3 regions of the Lysinibacillus sp. 54212 genome follow, and region 2 is predicted to be linked to each of the others. Evidence: riboswitches for the same ligand, from Rfam matches in the RefSeq annotation. Region 2 holds a riboswitch; each other region holds the start of a gene.
The links. A riboswitch is a leader RNA that binds a small molecule or an ion and turns the genes downstream of it on or off. The one in region 2 is predicted to bind S-adenosylmethionine.
Positions count from the first base shown of each region.

Region 1: linked by a shared signal. The riboswitch ahead of metK (methionine adenosyltransferase) and the one ahead of V4T18_RS09865 (methionine ABC transporter ATP-binding protein) in region 2 are both predicted to bind S-adenosylmethionine.
Region 3: linked by a shared signal. The riboswitch ahead of metA (homoserine O-acetyltransferase MetA) and the one ahead of V4T18_RS09865 (methionine ABC transporter ATP-binding protein) in region 2 are both predicted to bind S-adenosylmethionine.

Region 1 is NZ_JBAFWZ010000014.1:61,654-65,860, reverse strand. It holds gene pckA (phosphoenolpyruvate carboxykinase (ATP)) at 1-1,189, opposite strand, end outside; SAM riboswitch class I at 1,390-1,509, shown strand; gene metK (methionine adenosyltransferase) at 1,749-2,945, shown strand; gene V4T18_RS11465 (hypothetical protein) at 3,420-3,542, shown strand; gene V4T18_RS11460 (gamma carbonic anhydrase) at 3,721-4,207, opposite strand, start outside.
Region 2 is NZ_JBAFWZ010000011.1:78,169-82,375, reverse strand. It holds gene V4T18_RS09890 (acyl-CoA dehydrogenase family protein) at 1-359, shown strand, start outside; gene V4T18_RS09885 (arsenate reductase family protein) at 783-1,139, shown strand; gene gcvH (glycine cleavage system protein GcvH) at 1,220-1,600, shown strand; gene V4T18_RS09875 (toprim domain-containing protein) at 1,676-2,002, shown strand; gene V4T18_RS09870 (thioredoxin family protein) at 2,014-2,316, shown strand; SAM riboswitch class I at 2,379-2,482, shown strand; gene V4T18_RS09865 (methionine ABC transporter ATP-binding protein) at 2,575-3,600, shown strand; gene V4T18_RS09860 (methionine ABC transporter permease) at 3,593-4,207, shown strand, end outside.
Region 3 is NZ_JBAFWZ010000001.1:254,544-258,750, reverse strand. It holds gene V4T18_RS01225 (YczE/YyaS/YitT family protein) at 1-240, shown strand, start outside; gene V4T18_RS01220 (hypothetical protein) at 266-613, shown strand; gene V4T18_RS01215 (GNAT family N-acetyltransferase) at 776-1,306, opposite strand; gene metA (homoserine O-acetyltransferase MetA) at 1,404-2,342, opposite strand; SAM riboswitch class I at 2,438-2,544, opposite strand; gene V4T18_RS01205 (DUF1835 domain-containing protein) at 2,681-3,724, opposite strand; gene asnB (asparagine synthase (glutamine-hydrolyzing)) at 3,806-4,207, opposite strand, start outside.

The DNA of each region.
Region 1 (4,207 bases), on a different contig from region 2:
GAGAACCAAAGCATGTAGAGAATACTGGTTCTGGCTCAGTAACACCGCGCTCTGTACCAGCTAATTTTGAAGTGAAGCCACTTAAGAAGTGATACATTGCTTGCTCTTTAGTTAATTTAGAGATTGGAGGTAACACACCAAAAGCATCCGCAGTTAAGAATACGATTGTTTTTGGATGACCTGCTACCGATGGTGATACAATATTTTCAATGTAGTCAATCGGATAAGCTACACGAGTATTTTCAGTTAGTGAACCATCATCATAGTCACAAACGCGTGTTTCTGGATGAACAACAACGTTTTCTAAAACAGAACCAAATTTAATAGCGTTATAAATTTCTGGTTCTTTTTCAGCAGAAAGGTTGATTGTTTTTGCATAGCAACCACCCTCAATGTTGAATACACCATTATCAGACCAGCCATGCTCGTCATCACCGATTAGCTTACGATCGCTATCTGCTGATAAAGTCGTTTTACCAGTACCTGATAAACCGAAGAATAGAGCTACATCACCAGCTTCTCCAACGTTTGCAGAACAGTGCATTGGGAAAATACCTTGCTCTGGTAATAAGTAGTTCATAATACCAAAAATAGATTTTTTCATTTCACCAGCGTATTCAGTACCACCAATTAAAATGATTTTCTTTTCCATCGAAGTGATAATAAATGTTTCTGAGTTTGTGCCATCTACAGCAGGATCAGCCTTGAATGTAGGTGCTGATACGATTGTAAATTCTGAAACGTGAGAAGCAAGCTCTGCTTCAGTTGGACGGATGAATAATTGATGACAGAAAAGATTATGCCAAGCATACTCGTTTACAACTTGGATTGAAACTTGTGAGTCTTTATCTGCACCAGCAAATCCTTTGAATACGAATAACTCGTCTTTCTCTTTTAAGTAGTTAACGACTTTTACATATAAATTATCAAAAATTTCAGCTGAGATTGGTCGGTTTACTTTACCCCAGTCAATTTTATCTTTTGTGCTTTCTTCTTCAACCATATATTTATCTTTAGGAGAACGACCAGTGTATTTTCCTGTTTCAGCGCGTAATGCACCGTCTACAGTTAACATTGCTTCTCCACGAGCAGTTGCTTTCTCAACTAATTGTGGTACTGAAAGTTGAACGTTAACATTTGCTCCACTTAATAATTCCTTCAGTTCGTTGTTAATTTCTACTGAATTCATCGATTAAATACCATCCTTTTTGTATAGTGTTCCCTACTGAAAGGGCTTTTATTTTTATTCAAAAATAGTATAACACATTGATTGAAATAATCTATACTAATTCAAAATTTATTTTTGTGGATTTTTTTACATTTCAGATTTCCGTCAAAAAATATTGACAGCCTTCAGCAAATTACGTATTATTTGAAATTGAACGGATACTCTTATCCCGAGTTGGTGGAGGGTCAGGCCCTATGAAACCCGGCAACCTGCAATATATGCCTAGCATATAACGTGTTGGTGCCAACCTGATGCAAGGATATGTCCTTGAACGATAAGAGTGAAAGGTAACGGCATGAACACTCCTTTCCTCATGACAAATGAGCGAAGGGATTTTTTTGTTTTACAATAAGAATTAACTTATTTATTTGAGTTTTTTCATTATTATATACCTTTCTAGATCCTCGTGTAAAAGTTAGCAATGGGCTTGAAGTTCAATCCTTAAGGGTAGACTTACATGGGTAATGAGTACCGTATCAATATTGCGCATTTTTGCAAGGATATCATAGGAGGAAAACAAATGACAAACCGTCGATTGTTTACATCAGAAAGTGTAACAGAAGGGCATCCAGATAAAATTTGTGACCAAATCTCAGATGCTATTTTAGATGCAATCTTAGCAGAGGACCCAAACGCACGAGTAGCGTGTGAAACGACTGTAACAACTGGGCTTGTACTAGTTTCAGGTGAAATTACTACATCTACTTATGTTGATATGAAAGGTATTATCCGTGATACTGTTGCAGAAATTGGCTACACACGTGGTAAATACGGCTTTGATGCAGAAAATCTAGCTGTACTTGTAGCTGTAGGAGAGCAATCACCAGATATAGCACAGGGTGTTGATCAAGCGCTAGAGGCTCGTGAAGGCTCAATGTCTGATGAGCAATTAGAAGCGATCGGCGCTGGTGACCAAGGCTTAATGTTTGGTTATGCATGTAATGAAACACCGGAGCTTATGCCATTACCTATTAGCCTAGCACATAAATTGGCACGTCGCTTAGCAGAGGTACGTAAAACGGGTGAGCTAACATACCTACGTCCAGATGGTAAAACGCAGGTGACAGTAGAGTATGATGAAAACAACGAACCAGTTCGAGTAGATACAATTGTATTATCAACTCAGCATGATGAGGACGTTACACTTGAACAAATCCAAAAAGACATTAAAGCAGTAGTAATCAATCCAGTCGTACCAGCAGAGTTAATCGATGAAGAAACAAAATACTTTATCAATCCAACAGGCCGCTTCGTTATCGGTGGACCTAAAGGGGATGCTGGTTTAACAGGTCGTAAAATTATCGTAGATACATACGGTGGTTATGCGCGTCACGGTGGCGGCGCATTCTCAGGTAAGGATGCAACAAAGGTTGACCGTTCGGCTGCATACGCGGCTCGTTATGTAGCGAAAAACATCGTTGCAGCAGGTCTGGCTGATCGTGCTGAAGTGCAGCTTGCTTATGCAATTGGTGTAGCACGACCTGTGTCTATTTCTGTGGATACATTTGGTACTGGGAAGGTTGCAGAAAGTAAAATTGTAGAATGGATTCGTGAATTATTCGATTTACGTCCTGCTGGCATTATTAAAATGCTTGACCTACGTCGACCAATCTATAAGGGAACAGCGGCTTACGGACACTTTGGTCGTACAGATATAGATGTACCATGGGAAAAAACAGATAAAGCCGATGCTTTAAGAGCAAAAGCTGAGTTATAAGAATGTTCATTTGAACACAAAAACTGCCGCTCAGATCATGGAGCGGCAGTTTTAGGTTGTCGATAAACCGTTTTTTTTTGAATCGGCAAGCCCCGCCACTCCGCTTTTCGTGGGCGAGCGCCGAGCCTCCTCAAATTTGCAAGAGTGCAAATTCTGCGGGGTCTCGGGGCAACACGATGTTGGTCACGAAGGCGTAGTCACACGACGTGACGATCTTAGCCTTCGTTCCATTATCGCTATCCCACAGAAGTCTACGTGGCGGGGCTTGCCTAGTTTTTCAATATATTTCAATAAAATTTCCAAAGGTTAATAACACCAACCTATTCCCGACAAACGGATAAATGAAATTGATAAAAACAAGCTATTGAAATCCCAGTTTTTCAAATTGTTCACGTCATGGATTTTATTTTTATTCGTCATCTGGAACATTTTAATAAATAGAGAGCGGCATATCTTATCATTAAGCAATAGTAGTTGATTGTAGTGAAAGGCGCGACACTCCAGCAGGAAAAGCACGAGCGGAAAATCCATTTTTGCGGCGGTCCGCAAAAGGAAGGAAAACTAAAATCGTCACATCATGTGACAACGTTTTCCTGACCAACGTCCTGTTGGCCCGAAGCCGTGCCTGCGGAAAGGGAGCGCCTGGAACGGAAATCAACGGTTTTTCATGGATTATTTTATTAGGACAAAATTCTAGCAAACTCCAATGAAAATGAGTTTGTCGACACTCTGAACTGCTGCTCAGATCATGGAGCGGCAGTTTTTGTTCCATAGTTTACTTATTATCTTGCAGGGATTTATAATATTGCCCTTTTTCTACGTATTCTCGTACTATACGATCCATATCTTCGCGGTCTTCAGGAGTAATTTCTCGAACAACCTTTGCAGGACGCCCCATCGCAAGTGAATTAGGTGGGATTTTTTTACCTGGAGGTACTAAGCTACCGGCTCCGATAAAGGCGCCTTCTCCAATTTCGGCTCCATCTAGAATAATTGACCCCATGCCAATTAATGCACGTTTGCGAATGACGCAGCTATGTAGGGTTACTTGATGCCCAACTGTTACCTCATCTTCAATAATTAACGGATTGTTTGGGCTTTGATGTAAGCAACTTAAATCCTGTATACTTACACGATTTCCTATTATAGTAGGTGCAACGTCCCCACGAATGACAGTGTTAAACCAAATCGTTGTATCTGAGCCGATTGTAACATCACCAGTAATAGTTACATAGTCGGCAATAAAAGCGGATGGGTCTATG
Region 2 (4,207 bases):
CACAAAAATTTGGTGCTAAGCTCGATGTGGAACAAGAGGTGCTAGTGAACATTGCAAACATTGCAAACCAATTATACGCTATGGAATCTGCAGTGCTTCGTACTCAAAAAGCTATCGAGCGTGACGGAGTAGAAAAAGCAGGTCAAAAAATTCTTTACACACAAATTTTCTGTCAGGAAGCTTTTGCTGAAATCGAGAAGGAAGCAAAGGATACAATCCTAGCGGCAGTTGAAGGGGACGCGGGTCGTATGACGTTATCAGCTCTACGTAAATTAACGCGTAACAACCCATATAACCTAATCCCGAAAAAACGTGAAGCCTCAGCGAAATTAATCGAAGCTGAAAAATATACAGTGTAACATGTAGAATCCAGGTGCCCATTGCACCTGGATTTTTTAATCGAATAAAAATGCCTCTTCACCATAAACTGGGGTTGATTTCTGTTACGCAGCGTGCTTTCATGGGGGTGGAATTATTTTTTGCAATTTTTAGCACACGTAACGTAGTGAAATTTTATTTTGCGACGAAAGCGGTAGCGTCAGGAGCAACGAGGAGATTGAAGCCAAGCCTGCGGAAAGCGTCCGCTCGGAGTGCAGTGTGCGGTGCATATAGCAACCCCGACTTATGGTGCTGAATCTTAATAATGTATAATTTGTGAAAATGTGATTAGTAATGTACACCATTCTATCTAATTAATTGAGTAAGCATGTTGTTTTTAATAACAATATTAGACAAAATCCGCTACAATAGAGGGGAAAATAATTATTAAAGGAGCAGCGGACATGTCACTTAAATTAATTCAATATCCTAAATGCACTACATGTAAAAAAGCTCAAAAATGGTTAGACCAACATAATATTTCCTACGAGGCAATTCATATTGTAGATGAGACGCCAACAAAGGCGCAGCTAAAGGAATACTATGAACTAAGTGGCTTACCATTAAAGAAATTTTTTAATACGTCAGGAATAAAGTATCGAGAGCTTGGCTTAAAGGACAAGCTAGACAATATGACGGAGGAGGAGCAACTAGATTTACTAGCTTCGGATGGTATGTTAATTAAGCGTCCAATAGTTTCTGACGGTAAAAAAATTACACTTGGCTTTAAGGAGTCTGACTTCTTAGAATCGTGGAAATAAAGGTAATCGAAACTTGTTTTTAACTACGAAATATGTCAAACTAAAAGTGAATGTAATATATATAGTTGGAGGGATTTTGGATGAGTATTCCTAAAGATTTACGCTACTCAGAAGAACATGAGTGGGTAAAAAATGAAGATGGAAAAGTACGTATTGGTATTACAGATTTCGCTCAAAGTGAACTAGGCGATATCGTGTTCGTAGAGCTTCCAGAAGTAGGCGATGAAGTAACTATTAATGAGCCGTTTGGTAGTGTAGAATCTGTTAAAACTGTCTCTGAATTATATGCACCTGTTTCAGGTAAAGTAGTTGAAGTAAATGAAGAGCTTTCTGATAACCCAGAATTCGTAAACGAATCTCCATATGAAAAAGCTTGGATGATTGTTGTTGAGCTTTCGAACCCAGCAGAAGTTGAAGAACTTCTATCTGCAGAAGCATACGAAGAATTAATTCAAGAATAATCTTTAGACGTCAAAATCCGTTAGTGGGTTTTGGCGTTTTTAATTAGAAAGCAACGTAAAGTAGGAGGGGAGCACATGGATACAGAAAAGTGTATAATTGTTGAAGGTCGCTCTGATAAATTAAAAATAGCCCCACTATTTGCTGAGGATGTGGCTATCGTCTGTACGAATGGCACAGTAGATGAAGAAGTATTAATTGATATTATTGAACCCTTTGAGCAGTGCGATCTTTTTACATTATTTGATGCTGATAAATCTGGTGACCGGCTACGCAAAACGATGAAACGCTGCTACAGTGAGGCAACTCAACTTACGATACCAAAGCAATATTTAGAGGTTGCCAAAACACCAGCAGACATACTGACAGAAATACTCCGTAAAGCAAAATTTATGATGAAATAGGATGAGTAAAATTGAAAGAATGGACAAAGCAACAATGGGAGAGAGTCGTAGAGGATGAGGAGTTAGCTGCACTTTATTTATACACACCAATGTGTGGCACGTGCGCGGTGGCTTCTAAAATGATGGATGTAGTCGAGCAACTTCTTCCACTACTCCCAGTTGGGAAAGCGAATTTAAATTTTATGGAAGATTTAGCATATGAAAACGAGATTGAAAGTGTCCCATGTTTACTTGTTGCACGGGATGGGGAAATAGCTCAAAAAGTATATGCATTTCAATCCGTACTAAATTTGTATGAAATATTGAAAAAGTAATTGACGGACAATTGCAAGCATGGTACATTTACATTCATAATAATCTAAATTTAATATTGTTACTCTTATTAAGAGCGGTGGAGGGAAGTGCCCTACGAAGCCCGGCAACCATCACAATTGTGAAAAGGTGCCAAGTCACTCAAAGTTATTCTTTGGAAGATGAGAGAACGGTAACGTATATTTTCGTGCGAAAGCCTTTCTACTTATCTTATGTAGAAAGGTTTTTTTAGTAAGTCTAAAACTATAAAGGAGTCAATTATGATTGAGTTAAGTAATATAACGAAAGTTTACAGCACGAAAAACGGCGAGCTAAAGGCTGTTGATGGGGTAAGCTTAGAGATTCAAAAGGGAGAAATCTATGGCATTATCGGCTACAGTGGTGCCGGAAAAAGTACAATGATTCGCCTGTTAAATGGTTTAGAGAAGCCGACAAGTGGGACTGTTGTAGTAAATGGTCAAAATATTTCTGCAATTTCAGGCAGTAAGCTTCGGGCAGCACGGCAAAAAATAAGCATGATTTTCCAACACTTTAATTTATTGTGGTCACGTACGGTAGAGGAAAATATCGAGTTCCCATTAGAAATTGCGGGTGTTCCAAAAGCGGAGCGATCAAAGCGTGTAGGGGAATTAATCGAATTAGTCGGATTGGCTGGTCGTGGTAAGGCTTATCCATCTCAGCTATCTGGTGGTCAAAAGCAGCGTGTCGGTATTGCTCGAGCGCTTGCTAATAATCCAGAGGTACTACTCTGTGACGAAGCAACATCAGCACTTGATCCTGAGACAACTGATTCAATTTTAGAGCTGCTGCTAGATATTAATAAACGTCTAGGATTAACGATTGTGCTTATTACACACGAAATGCACGTGATTCGCAAAGTATGTCATCGTGTAGCTGTTATGGAGGCTGGAAAGGTAGTAGAGTCTGGAGATGTTCTACACGTATTCCAAAATCCACAGGCACAGATAACGAAAAAATTTGTTTCACAGGTTTCTGGTACAAGCGATACGAAGGAGTCTATCGAGCAAATCTTAGCCAATTACCCTTCAGGTAAGCTTGTAAAAGTAACATTTATTGGTCAACAAACAGAGCAGCCAATTATTTCGCAAATCATTCAGCAGTATGGTGTGGATGTTAATATCGTACACGGAACGATTTCACATACAACGAGCGGACCTTACGGGACATTAATTGTTCATATAGATGGTGATGAAAGCAAAGTTGATATAGCTTTACAGATTCTTAAGAGGCATGAAATTCAAACGGAGGTGATTGAGCATGCTTAATCAATTATTTCCGAATGTGAACTGGGATACGATGGCTGAGGCTACGTATCAAACAATTTATATGACAGCCATTTCAACAGTAGCGACATTTATTTTAGGATTGGCAATTGGGGTTATCTTATTTTTAACGAGTCCAAATCAAATATGGGCAAATAAGCTTGTTAACTTTTTAACGGGCTCAATCGTAAATATTTTCAGATCAATTCCATTTATCGTATTGATTATTTTACTGATTCCATTTACGAAGCTTTTAATCGGGACGATTCGTGGAACAAACGCAGCCCTACCAGCCTTAATTATTGGTGCTGCACCCTTCTATGCACGAATGGTATTGATTGCGCTTCGTGAAATTGATAAAGGTGTCATTGAGGCAGCGCGTTCAATGGGCGCTAAAACATCGACAATTATTTTTAAAGTTTTACTTCCTGAAAGTTTACCAGCTCTAATTTCAGGTATTACAGTAACAGCCGTTGCACTTGTTGGTTATACGGCAATGGCTGGTGTAATCGGTGCTGGTGGCTTAGGGAACCTAGCATATATAGAAGGGTTTATGCGTACTCGCACTGATGTAACGTTAATGGCGACAATTATCATTTTAATTATTGTA
Region 3 (4,207 bases), on a different contig from region 2:
GTAGGACCACGTGATGCTTTAATGCTACTACTTTCACATAAGCTTGGCTGGAGTGTTGGTCAGGCACGAACGACAATGGAAGTTCTCGTAGCAATTATTGGTTTCTTACTAGGTGGTCCGATTGGGGTTGGTACAGTTATTATGTCTTTTGGACTCGGACCGATTGTTCAATGGGCGCTGAAAATTAATGAAAAGCTATTCTTTGCTTTGACGGGTAAGGAAAGCTCTGCTTATAATTAAGTATGGTAACAGAGGAGTTGACGTGATGATAACGATTGTAACATCCAAAGCTTTTGACAATTTACATGCGCTATTAGAAGATGAGGATTTTTATGAGGAAGTTGTAGCAGAGGCAACTGCTGAAAACTTTTTGCTCACGTGCTCGATTGGAATTGATGATGACGGTGAGTACATTACTTGGAATCTATTTTATAAGGATGGATTTAGTGAATCCGAAACGATACCTCTCTCAAAATGCAAGTTTGATGTGTTTGATTTAGAGGCGTTAAATACAGAGATGAAACAGACCTTCCTAAGATTATTGGGGAAGGCAGCAAACAATGGTGATCTAGACGCTGCACCTTCTCAAGATTTACTCTCTAAATTAGTTTAAAACAAGGTAGCCCCCACAATATGTGAGTGCTACCTTGTTTTATTGACCTCGTGAGAAAAAATGACGAAACTTGTAAAATGCAAAACAGGAAGCAACGATAAAAATCGTAAAAACAATAGGAAGAATAATTAAAAATGAAGTGGTCATTGGATTTTCCTTTCGTTAATTCTCATTTAACAATGAATAAATGTAAGTGTCATAAGCTTGGCCGTTCTGATACATATATGCTTTTAATATACCCTCTTGTTGAAAACCAATGGATTTTAATAAATGGTTAGAGCTATCATTTTCAAGAAATACAATAGCTCCTATTCTTGTTAAGCCTAATTCGCTAAATCCATATGAGATAGCCTTTAATACAGCCTCCTTAGCGTAGCCGTATCCCCAATAATCTGGATGTAATTCATAGCCTATTTCAGCTCTTTTGTGCTTCGGGGAATAATGATTATAGCCTATAGTACCGATTATGCCTTTTTGTCCCTTTAATTCTATCCCCCATCTCATACCGCGCTTCTCCTTGTAGCTCTTAGCGAAAAAGTGAACAAATTGCTCGGCTTGCTCTATAAGTGTTAAATTATCCTGGCCATAAAATCGTGTAATAGCATCATTGGAAAAGAGGTTAAAAATTACTTGTGTGTCGTGCTCTGTGATTTCTCTCAGCAAAAGTCTTTCTGTCTCTAAGATTGGAAACATATACATCATCCTTTGTTATTTTAATAGTAACCTTCGTTATACTGCTTGTAAAAAGGATTAAAACCGCATGACATATCTTTCTGCCATGCGGTATTTCTTAAATATGAAATTCAATATTTTCTTCAACAAAATCCCATTTATATGGTGTTTCTTGATATACATAGTAGTTTAACCAGTTGTAGAACAGCAAGTGTGAATGAGCACGCCATGTGTTTTTTGGCTCTTGTGCTGGGTCATTATTTGGGAAATAGTTCACAGGCATTTCCACATTATCTGTCTTTGCAATATCTCGCTCATACTCATCACGCAACGTAGTAGCATCATATTCTAAATGTCCGGTAATCATAATATGCTTATTATCCTTCGACTGAACAATAAACACGCCTGCATCGTCAGAATAGCTTAATAAGTGTAAGTCTGGATGCGCACGAACCTCATCAATAGAAACCGATGTATGACGAGAATGCGGAGCTACGTATTCATCACTAAATCCTCGGACTAAATCTACAGTTAAATCGGTAATAACGTGAGAATAAACACCAGAGCATTTTTTCGGTAGCTCGTATTTACCAATATTGAACTGATGGTATAACGCTGCCTGAGCTCCCCAACAAATATACATAATAGACGTTACGTTTACTTTAGCCCAATCCATAATCGTTGTGATTTCTTGCCAGTATAATACTTCTTCAAACTCCATCCGCTCTACGGGTGCTCCAGTAATAATCATGCCATCGAAGCGACGATGTTTTATTTCATCGAATGTTTTATAGAAAAGCTCCAGATGAGATTTAGATACATTTTTTGATTCATATGTAGCTGTATTTAAAAAAGTAATATTGACTTGCAGTGGTGTATTTCCTAATAACCGTAATAATTGCAACTCCGTTTTCTCTTTTTCTGGCATTAAGTTGCACACTAATATATTTAGTGGACGAATTTGCTGTGTTTTCGCGCGGTCCTCCTCCATCACGAAAATTTTCTCTTGTCGTAAATGCTCGCCAGCCGGTAATTGCTTCGGAATATTGATTGGCAATGCTGATCCCCCATTTCTCGTCTATCAAATATACAAAGCTAACCATTAAAAAACCTCTCATTCCAGTATAAGAATGAGAGGTTTAACGTTACTCGCTCTTATCTTTCAAGGAAATACCTTGCTGGAAGTAGCACCTTTCTAACACGGTTAGAGGTTGCTGAAGCGTCAAAGGGCCAAGTCCCTCAGCTTCTCTTGATAAGACTATTAAATTAGATAGATTGTATCACAGCAATGTGAATTTTTCAACAATTCACTCAAATATTTCTCGCAGTAACATCATCATTTGAGTGGATTACCGCCAAAGTCAGCGTATTAGAGGCATCTATAACTAAATCAATTCACCGAAGCTTTATACTATAGTGTCTCATTGATTTTGGTATTCCTTTTAACTCTAGAAGTCCATTATTGATTAAATGCCTGATTCGGTATTCTAAATAGAAAATATTTTTAGATATTTTCATATCTTGCAGCAGTTCTTCAAGGAGCTTTGCAGTCCTAATCCAATCTAGCTGTCCTTGTTTCTTATGGAGCTTTTTGACTGATTCAATGATATATGAGTCATAATAATTCTCTGATACATGCTGTATATTACCGCCATCCCATATACGTAGGAGTCCATCTGTTTCGGCAAGCTCCTCCCATTCTGCATGAAATCGAAGTAATTGTTTTTCTGATAATGGTTTGCACCTGGAGTTGTTTTCAAAAAGTAGTCTTAGATTGTCGGAATCCATTTGACTTGTATGGAAAATAGGCTGCCCTACTTCCCTATAAAGTTCCGTAGTATTCATTAGAAAAATATCATTTCCCTTTTCCTTTAATAAGTAGAGAATAAAGCGAAAACCTACCTGTTCATCCTCATTATCGCTATACCAAATAAAGATTGGGACGTTTGTTGAAATATCCTCCATTTGACGTAATGCTCTGTTGAAACGATTTAAATATTCTCCGTCCTCTTGCTCGTCATTGATATGGTCATATAGCCATTCATTTCGTAACATTAAACCTGTTTTTTTATCGAGCTGCCACAACGGACCACTGTCAAAGGAATCTGGTATACCAATAACTGTCTTAGGTCTAGGTAGCCCTACGCGTAAAGATCCTGCTGCTGATTCTGACATCACAAGGTGAATCGGTCCTTGTTGAAGGGATTGGAAATTTGCACGTTGTTTTTGAATTTTGTTGTTGATTTCAGCTACCATTTGATTAGTATCCTCTAGCTCTAAATAAACCCCTCCAGCCATTGGATTATAATTTTCATGATTAAACTGATCAAACTCATCTTCAGTATGTATTTCATATAGTGAGATTAAATTGATAAAGTCTAGCTGTGTTATATAATTTTGGGTTTTGAATTCATACACGAGTACAATGTTTTGTTCCAAAAGAAAATAAAAAAATGGATAATTGGTTTTGCTGTTTAAAAATAGCATTTCTTTGCCTCACTTTACGGAAGTGATTTACCATTAATTATATTCCTTGTTAATATTTTCAGCAAAGAATTGCTCATACCAAATACAAAAGATATAAACTGTCCAAATATGACGCGCCTTATTTGCTTTATTGTGATAATGGAGATCTAAGTAGTATATAAGGTCGTCTTGATTAAAAAATTCATTAACATACTCTTTTTGAAAGGTTTCTTTTACAAAATTGTAATACTTTTCGTGACGTAGCCAGTGACGAATAGGGACCGGAAATCCAAGTTTCGTTCGTTTTGCCCAATCTTCAGGGAGTTCATTCAACGCAGCTTGTCGTAGGGCATATTTTGTGTCACTTTTTTGAGTACCATTTATACGATATTTAGTCGGAATACTTTTAGCAACCTCCATCACTTCTTTATCTAAAAAAGGCACTCGGAGCTCGAT